DNA from 2 places in the Heyndrickxia sp. FW510-T9 genome. Region 2 is predicted to be linked to the other one. Evidence: riboswitches for the same ligand, from Rfam matches in the RefSeq annotation. Region 2 holds a riboswitch; the other holds the start of a gene.
The links. Region 2 has a riboswitch for FMN ahead of ribD (bifunctional diaminohydroxyphosphoribosylaminopyrimidine deaminase/5-amino-6-(5-phosphoribosylamino)uracil reductase RibD). Riboswitches for the same ligand answer to the same signal wherever they lie in the genome.
Positions count from the first base shown of each region.

Region 1: another riboswitch for FMN. It lies ahead of AC3WJF_RS05900 (ECF transporter S component); the one in region 2 lies ahead of ribD (bifunctional diaminohydroxyphosphoribosylaminopyrimidine deaminase/5-amino-6-(5-phosphoribosylamino)uracil reductase RibD).

Region 1 covers NZ_JBYSWK010000007.1:108,296-112,721, forward strand. The annotation lists gene AC3WJF_RS05890 (GerMN domain-containing protein) at 1-897, shown strand, start outside; gene AC3WJF_RS05895 (peptidoglycan DD-metalloendopeptidase family protein) at 1,117-1,977, shown strand; FMN riboswitch at 2,082-2,216, shown strand; gene AC3WJF_RS05900 (ECF transporter S component) at 2,368-2,934, shown strand; gene AC3WJF_RS05905 (ferredoxin) at 3,143-3,391, opposite strand; gene AC3WJF_RS05910 (YpbB family protein) at 3,608-4,426, shown strand, end outside.
Region 2 covers NZ_JBYSWK010000048.1:18,739-23,164, reverse strand. The annotation lists partial or broken gene ribB (3,4-dihydroxy-2-butanone-4-phosphate synthase) at 1-527, opposite strand, end outside; gene ribE (riboflavin synthase) at 541-1,197, opposite strand; gene ribD (bifunctional diaminohydroxyphosphoribosylaminopyrimidine deaminase/5-amino-6-(5-phosphoribosylamino)uracil reductase RibD) at 1,204-2,295, opposite strand; FMN riboswitch at 2,517-2,663, opposite strand; gene AC3WJF_RS18655 (cytosolic protein) at 2,839-3,147, opposite strand; gene AC3WJF_RS18650 (YjcZ family sporulation protein) at 3,374-3,493, shown strand; gene AC3WJF_RS18645 (YjcZ family sporulation protein) at 3,535-3,666, shown strand; gene AC3WJF_RS18640 (alkaline phosphatase family protein) at 3,754-4,426, opposite strand, start outside.

The sequences.
Region 1 (4,426 bases), on a different contig from region 2:
AAATCTGGAAGTGCACCACAATTTAAAGCGAATGATAAAAAAGAGGCGGCAGATATAAATTTGTATTCACAAAATACAATTGACCAAATTAATAGAACAGCAGTTTATAAAGAGGATTTGGCAGGGAATAATTTATTTACATACGGTGTTCTAACGGAGGATGCTATTGTTGTGCCTGTGAGTGTAATCGCTCCTAAAAATGACAGCGACTGGATAACACAGTTTAAGGCAGTAGCAGAAGCATTTTCAAAAAAATTACCGTCCTTAAACAATTATCTTCCTTTACACGGTGATATTCAGTACGATAATGATTCGAAAAAGGTGCATGTTATTATTGAGAAAAGTACAATTTCTTCTATAGCTGAACAGTTTACATTAAATTTGAACAGTATTGTTCAATATACGTTTGCATCTCAGGATGTAAAAGAGGTTGATTTTACAGATGAAAATGGTAAACCAATAGATTTAGGTGAAATAGGAGAAATAATACCTCAAGTAATAAATAAAACTCCACAAACTGCATATTTTTTGTACCAATCTAGTGATGGTGGAAAGTATTTATTGCCTACAGATGAAAGTTATCCAAATCTACAGTCAGCTTTGGAAGAAATGAAGACGAAGCCTGATGACTTCCATTTTCCAGTTATTGATCAGAATACAGATGTGACAGTACATAAAGATAATGTAGACATAGCGACGGTTCAATTTGCTAAGAAAATTAATTTAGAAAAGCAAGAAAATTCTATGCAAATGGTGGAAGCCATATTACTTACAGCAAAAAACTTTGGGTATACTGCTATTCAATTTAAAAATCTTGAGCCTTATAGGTGGAATGGATTTGATTTTTCCAAACCGGTGAATGTTCCAATTGCTGCAAATCTAGAAAGTGTGAAATAATGGCATTTTTAAAAGAAGTCGACAAAACGGCTTCTTTTTATTTTTTCTAATTTTACCGAATATCAGTCTTAGATGGTTAGATTTAACTTAATCATGAATATATTTTCCTGATCCGTAAACACTAAATTTTACTCTAGCAAACTCATTATTGACATTATGTTCTAATGAGAAACAGACGCTCATATGGTTAAGCAAGAGTAGTCCAAGGAGGGGAAGATGATGAAAAAGGTCATAATCCATTTGTTAATGGCTATTTGTGTATCTCTATGTATAAAGGGCGGAAATGTTAATGCTGCTAATATAGATATTAAAACAAGTACTGAAAGCTGGTTCTTTCCTGCAAAGGGTGAAATATCTGATGTATTTAATTCAAGAGGTGGGGAGCATAAGGGAATAGATATAGCAGGCACATATAGATCCCCGGTTTATGCAGCTGATAAAGGCAAAGTTGTAAAATCATATTTATCACAATCTTATGGTAATGTAGTGTTCATTCATCATGCGAATGGTTTTGAAACAGTTTATGCCCATTTAGCAAAACGAATTGTCATGGAAGGTGAACAAGTACAAAAGGGAGAAAAAATTGGATTAATGGGTAACACAGGTGAAGCATCCGGAACACATCTTCATTTTGAAATTCACGAAGGAGAATGGACGATTGATAAAAAGTATGCAATTGATCCGTTTATTGTATTTGGAAATGGAGAAATTGGTCAGCTAGTATTTGCATTACAGCATGATCCATACGGCATTGCAGAGGTTTCGAAGCCAGTAATCCATGAACAACAAAAAGACGTACTTATGCCTTTTTATAAGGCTGAAGAATTATCATATGACTTAAATAAACAAAGCATCTCCTTAATATATAATACAATTAATATGAAAAATATGGATAATAATACATACATTGTTAAAAAAGGGGATACTCTCTTTAGTATCTCAAAAAAATTTAGTATATCAGTCGATACGTTAGTAAATTTAAACCATATAAAAAATAAAGATTTAATTTATCCAAATCAAGAATTAAGCTTAGATGAGAAACCGGTAAATATATTGGAGAATGTCTTTAAAACAAAATAATTTACATTTGGATAATTTTCACAGGAGAAAATTCTTTGCTAGTAAAGCATAAATTTCTTCCCAATTGATTTTATTTAAGTTATAATGATGAAGAAAATAATATGGTTCATCTTCGGGGCTGGGTGTAATTCCCGACCGGCGGTGATGAAGCAATTGCTTCTAAGCCCGCGAGCCTGTATTAGGCAGGATTTGGTGTGATTCCAAAGCCGACAGTAAAGTCTGGATGGGAGAAGATGAAGGTTAGCCAGTATTCAAAATGATGTCATTTTGAATACCTATTTGTGATGCCTTTAAAACTCCCTCAAAGAAATTATCTTTGGGGGTTATTTTATTTCGGCATGCGGCTACCTTTCTTCAAGCTGAGGTGAATCTCAAAAGGAGAGAGGAATTTTGCAAAAAATGAATTTGAAGTCTTTTGTAAGTATTGCAATGCTGGGGAGTTTAGCATATTTATTGATGATGCTAAAGTTTCCATTACCTGCACTACCCACTTTTTTAACTTTTGACTTTAGTGATATACCCGCTTTAGTCGCAGCAGTAGTATTTGGTCCACTTGCAGCTATTATTGTAGAAGTAATAAAAAATATATTGGACTACTTAACCTTTGGAGATGCTGCTAGTATACCAATAGGACATTTAGCAAATTTAATGTCTGGACTTTTATTTGTTCTTCCTACTTATTATATTTATAGAAAATTTAAATCGAAAAAAGGGATGACCATAGGGTTAATTTTCGGTACTTTTTCTTTAGCATTATTAATGAGCATATTAAATTATTTTGTAATATTACCAGCATATGCATCATTAGTTAATTATCACATTCAAGATGTTAAAGCATATATAATTAGTGGGGTATTGCCATTTAATATTGTGAAAGGTTTGCTAATTACGATTATTTTCATGTTAATCTTTGTAAGAATGCAAAAGTGGCTAGAAAAACATTCACTAGTAAAATAATTAATTTATATTAAACAAGCATGCAGCAAATTTTGCTGCATGCTTGTTTTTATTCAGGCTTTTTCGTATAGATTGTTGCTTTTTATACGGTGTCTAAATTCTTTATTTAATTTAGTTTCGGGGCATCTTTTCTGACAAGGATTACTTATTCTAAATTTGAAAGAAATAATTATGAGATCCAAAACAACAAAGTATAAGATAAGAGCCTTTATTCATGTTTTAAAGGGTCACCATCAAAAGGTTCGTCGGCGACTTTAATGGATTCAGTTGGACAACCTTCAAATGCATCAATCATATCATCCTCTAGAATCTCTGGTATTTCAGTAACTCCTTGATTATCATCAAGAATAACATATGCGAGACCTTCATCATCATAATCATAAATATCAGGTGCAGCTGCCCCACATGCTCCACAAGCAATACAAGTATCTTTATCTACAATCGTATATTTAGGCATACGTATTTTACCTCCTAGTAAATCAACTCTATTCACTTCACTACAAGTGATAAGTAAAAATAAATTTTTCCCCACACCTCATTTTAAGACTCCATTATCTACATTTCAATAAAAAGCCTTTCTAAGAGAAAATTCTTCTAATTTTGTTCATAATTTATGAAATAACATTGAGATATATGCTAAAATTAGACATAAAAAGACAATAGGTGTTAAACTATGACTTTTTTAGAAGTATTAATACTATGGGCCTTAAAAAAGATTAAAAATGAGCGCACAGTTTACTCTGTGTTCCATTTATTAAACGGTAAAAAATCAAGCCAAACCATTCAAGACGCATACCTTTATCAGATTGAGTCTTTATTTTATACTTTTCCCCATTTAACGAGAACTTCCTTTGATACCAGCTTAAAATCGCTTGTTAATCAATCATTATTAAGGTTAAATTCAGATCATCACTATTATCTAACCGATCAGGGGGAATATCAACTACATTCGTATTTAACTAAACAACCGTTTCCTGCTTTTCTGAATGGAATGAAATATCAGGATCACACATTTGTATTTTGGAACCGGTTAGCGATTTTCGTACAAATATTATCAAACTTAATTAATGAAAACCGTCATTACTTTCCCATAAGTCGTGATGCGGAGTTGTTAAGATGGGTTAAACAATTTATGATCTCACAAAAAAAGTCGAAGCGCCAATTGGCAACCGCCCTTTATGAAGAACTTCACTGTATTTTTTCGGATAATTCACCAGACTTACCAGAAATTTTGGTTTTGAGATTAACAGGATACAAACAAATTGGAAAGACTGTTGAACAGACTGCTAGTAAGCTAAAAATGGAAACGACAGAATATTGGTATCGTTATTTAAACTTACTTCACTATTTAATGGACAATGTTTTAGAAAAAGAGAAAGATTATCCCCTGTTATTTTCCATTTTTCGAGATATGTACAAACCATTTCCAATGACAAAGTCCACCTTTGAAACGTATAAGCTCTTATTGAAAAACTATTCTATTGCTGATATT
Region 2 (4,426 bases):
AGTTCAGGAACTCGCGCCATCGTACCGTCCCCATTCATAATTTCACATATCACTCCTGCTGGCTTTGCATTACAAAGTTTAGCTAAATCAACGGCTGCTTCTGTATGTCCAGGTCTTTGTATTACGCCACCTTCCCTAGCAATTAACGGGAACACATGACCTGGTCTCTTGAAGTCGGGAGCAGTTGATCTTTTATCAATTAGCTGCAGAATGGTAGCAGACCGTTCAAAGGCGGATATCCCCGTGGTAGTTGATTTATGATCGATACTTACAGTAAAAGCTGTTTCATGTGAATCAGTATTTTTAGACACCATTGGCGCTAAATCGAGTTTTTGTGCTAATTCCTTTTCAATTGGAACACAAACTAGACCACGTCCATATGTAACCATGAAATTAATGATATCTGGCGTCGCTTTTTCTGCAATCGCAATAAAATCTCCTTCGTTTTCTCTATTTTCATCATCACAAACGATGATTACTTTACCTTGCTTCAAATCATTTATTGCCTCTTCAATTGTATGGAACATTGAAAGCATCTCCTCATGTAAATCCGTTATCTTCTAAAAACTTAGCTGTAATCCCGGAATCCTTTTTAGTATAAATTGTTTGGTTATTATTTAAAAAGTGGGACAAATATTTCCCAAGCATATCGCATTCTATATTTACGATGTCTCCTACATTTTTTGACCCCAATACTGTTTCAGAAAGGGTGTGCGGAATAATAGATAGGGTAAAGCTATTTTCACTAATACCGAAAATCGTTAAGCTTGTCCCATCTACAGCAACAGATCCACGTTGAATGATATATTTTAATAATTCTTTATTCATCTCGATTTCGTAGTACACAGCATTTTTTACTTTTTTCTTCATCATGATGGTTCCTATACCATCAACATGCCCAGAAACAAAATGACCTCCGAATCTTCCACCAGCAGCCATAGCCCTTTCTAAATTTACATTTGATCCACGAGTCACCGCCGCTAGACTTGTAGCTTTTATAGTTTCAGGCATGACATCAACTGAAAACTGTTTATCTGTAAAGTCTGTGACTGTTAAGCACACTCCATTAATGGCGATACTATCACCCAAATGGATATCATTCATTATTTTACTTGCGCTAATGGTCAGTACAAATGAATCATCAGTACGCTTTATTGCTTGAACCGCCCCTATTTCCTCAATAATCCCTGTAAACATTTGCTATTATGTCACCTCCATTGGTACTGCAATGATTCTTATATCATTTCCGATATTGTCAATTTGCGAAAAACGAAGTAGCGGAACATCCTTGATTTGTTCTATCCCATTTCCACCAAATGTAATAGGTGCACGATCTCCGCCTATTAGTTTCGGGGCGATGTAGGTGATTACTTCTTGAAATGCATTTTCTTTCAGGAAACTACCTTGAACTTTTGCGCCTCCTTCTACAAAGATGGAGGTAATGCCGCGCTCACCTAACACTTTAAGCATTTCATTAATTAAAATGGTGGATTGATCCATTTTGATGATTTCTACTCCTAGCCCAATTATCGTTCTCTCTTTTCGAGCGTCTACCTTATGTCCAGTTATAATATAGGTTTTGGACGATTTATCCTTCACTACATTCGCTTCCAAAGGTATTCTCAAAGTCGTATCCAAGATAATCCTGATGGGGTTTTTACCCCCATTTTTTAATCTTGTTGTCAGCATTGGATTATCCTTTATGACTGTATTAACGCCGACTAATATGGCTTCATGCATATGACGATACCGATGAACATCCTCTCTTGCTTCCTCACTGGTAATCCATTTACTTTCCCCTGTTACCGTTGCAATCTTGCCGTCAAGACTGATAGCGGTTTTTACTGTTACATAAGGAAGATTTGAGCTAGCATAATGAAAAAATACTTTATTCAGCTTACTTGCTTCTTCCTGAAGTATGCCAACTTCCACTTCAATACCTGCGTCTTTCATACTTTGAATACCTTTTCCACAAACTTTCGGATTTGGATCTACTGTTGCAACGAATACTTTTTTCACCCCGGTTTGAATGATTAAATCTGTACAAGGTGGAGTTTTTCCATAATGACTGCAAGGTTCTAGTGTCACATAAAGTGTTGCACCATTTGCATTTTCTCCTGCCATTTGAATGGCATGAACCTCCGCATGTGGACCACCGGCTTTTATATGGGTACCTAATCCAACAATTTGATTATCCTTAACAAGAACCGCTCCTACCATTGGATTTGGCGAGGTTTGTCCTGTTGTTGCACTTGCTATTGTTAAAGCTAAATTCATGTAGTCAAAATCATTCATTTTAATTCTCCTTTAGAAAGAACAAATGCGCAGGCGCCTTGCTCATCGGTGTACGAATGAGTGAAATTTGAAGTGTAATTTCATCGAGTGATAATTTGAAGTATAATTTCCTAAAGCATAAAAAAAGGACCCATGAATAATTAAAATTCAGGGTCCTTTAATAAAAGGCAGCTCAAATAGAGGTTAAATAAGGGTATACTAATCCCTTGTTCAAACCTAGCTTTTTCCTTCTCCCATCCAGACTATACTGTCGGTGCCGGATTTTCACCAGCTCCACCGTTTAACAAACCGTTAACCGGGTCACGGACTTAGAAACCTTTCGTTTCATCACCGCCGGTTGGGAATTTCACCCGACCCCGAAGGAACTATTTAGTTTTATTAATATCCTTTAGTTATCAAAAATCCACTATTATTTAGCATTATAAAAATTTATTAAACGGTAACAAAATCTTATCACTAAATAATGATTAAAAATATATCACTCAAGAGTTAAAAAAGCAAGTATCTATTCCCCTTGCTTTCACTCGTTATAAAAAAACTAGCCTAATTACTTTCATCATATGGCGGCTCTTGATTTTCATCCGGATCATCATGTGTAGGATGTGCACCTGGATATTCCCTTGGTAGATCCTGATGGAAGGATTTAAATTCATAGTTGAAGTTACTGTATGACCTTTGTCCTTCTTCCCATGATGTAGATTTTCCTTGAACAGGTGTATTGGCACCGCCAGGAGCACCATAAGAGCCCTCTGGTAAATCTTCAGGATGAATGAAGTTTTTTCTCGCTTCAACAGTTGATACATCTGTATAGGATATTTCTTCTTTATCGGTATATTTTTTTCTTCCCTTCAACTATTCCACTTCCTTAACTCTTTTCACCTTATTATGCGGACTAATGACAATACTATTCCCCTATGGTTTTCTAAGCATATTTATTTTTAAATATTTGTCCCTTCGTTAGTTCTTTTAGACTGTATCATTATTTTTAGGAATGTTTTTTCTAAAGTAGTTTTAATGCCTTTCCACTTTTTCATAAACAACATACCTTATTTTATCCGAACATAAAGGAGGTTTTGGCATGTCTGATGGCGGTGGTTATGGAGCAGGATTTGCTCTAATTGTTGTTTTATTTATCCTACTAATCATAGTTGGAGCTGCATTTCTTGGAGGAGGCTATGGCGGTGGCATGGGCTATTAATAAATAGGTGAATTTTCTCTCATAAAATGGAGGTGACTTTTATGTGGTGCGGTGGTTGTAGAAATCAAGGATACGCATATCCAGCCCCTACTGGTGGTATGGGGGCGGGATTTGCCCTTATTGTCGTATTGTTTATCCTTCTAATTATTATTGGAGCAATTTGTTGGGCTTAGTATAAGTTGACTCACCTACTCTACGCCAATTTAATTTTTATATAAAAAGAGGCCCTTCTGAGGTCTCTTTGGTTTTTGTATAGTATGTTATTTTTCTTGAACCATTGACAAAATCCAATCCTTAAAGTCAATTATTCGTAAGTGCTTTGGTACAGTAGAAGTGCCACAAACAATCATAGACACTAACGAATCTTCCATGTGCAGACCGCCATGGCTTGCACCTCCAATATGAGTAGGAGATCCTTCTCCAATAAATTCGTGTCCAGGTTTTGCACTAGCAATGAGGTAGTCCCCTTCATGTGAGAAAAAAGAGGAGTATAATCTTGCTAATGCATCAGGGTAAGCTCCATATTTTATGATTTTATTCGTAATAGATAGATTTAATATTTCTGTATTCCCTTCTAAGAACCATGATTGCCCATATTTATCGAAAAAATCTCCTTCAGGATGAAATTGAAGATACCCATCATGTATTCCAGATGTAACAGTTACTAATTTTTCATTTTTAATGGAAATAATATCAATCCGATGATCATTTTTCAGTATCTTTGCGATATCTTTTAATGGCACATTTTGATTGTTTAATGTATATATAAAAACCATTCTTTCGTTCACACATAGGATGATTTCGTCTTGAGGTGTTACCCCCTTTTTTAATTTAACTATCCGATACGATTTCAATAGATCTCTAAGGTCAATTAACGCTTCTTTTTTATTAGTACTAATCCATGCTTGTCCATTGTCACCTGAAATAATCCAT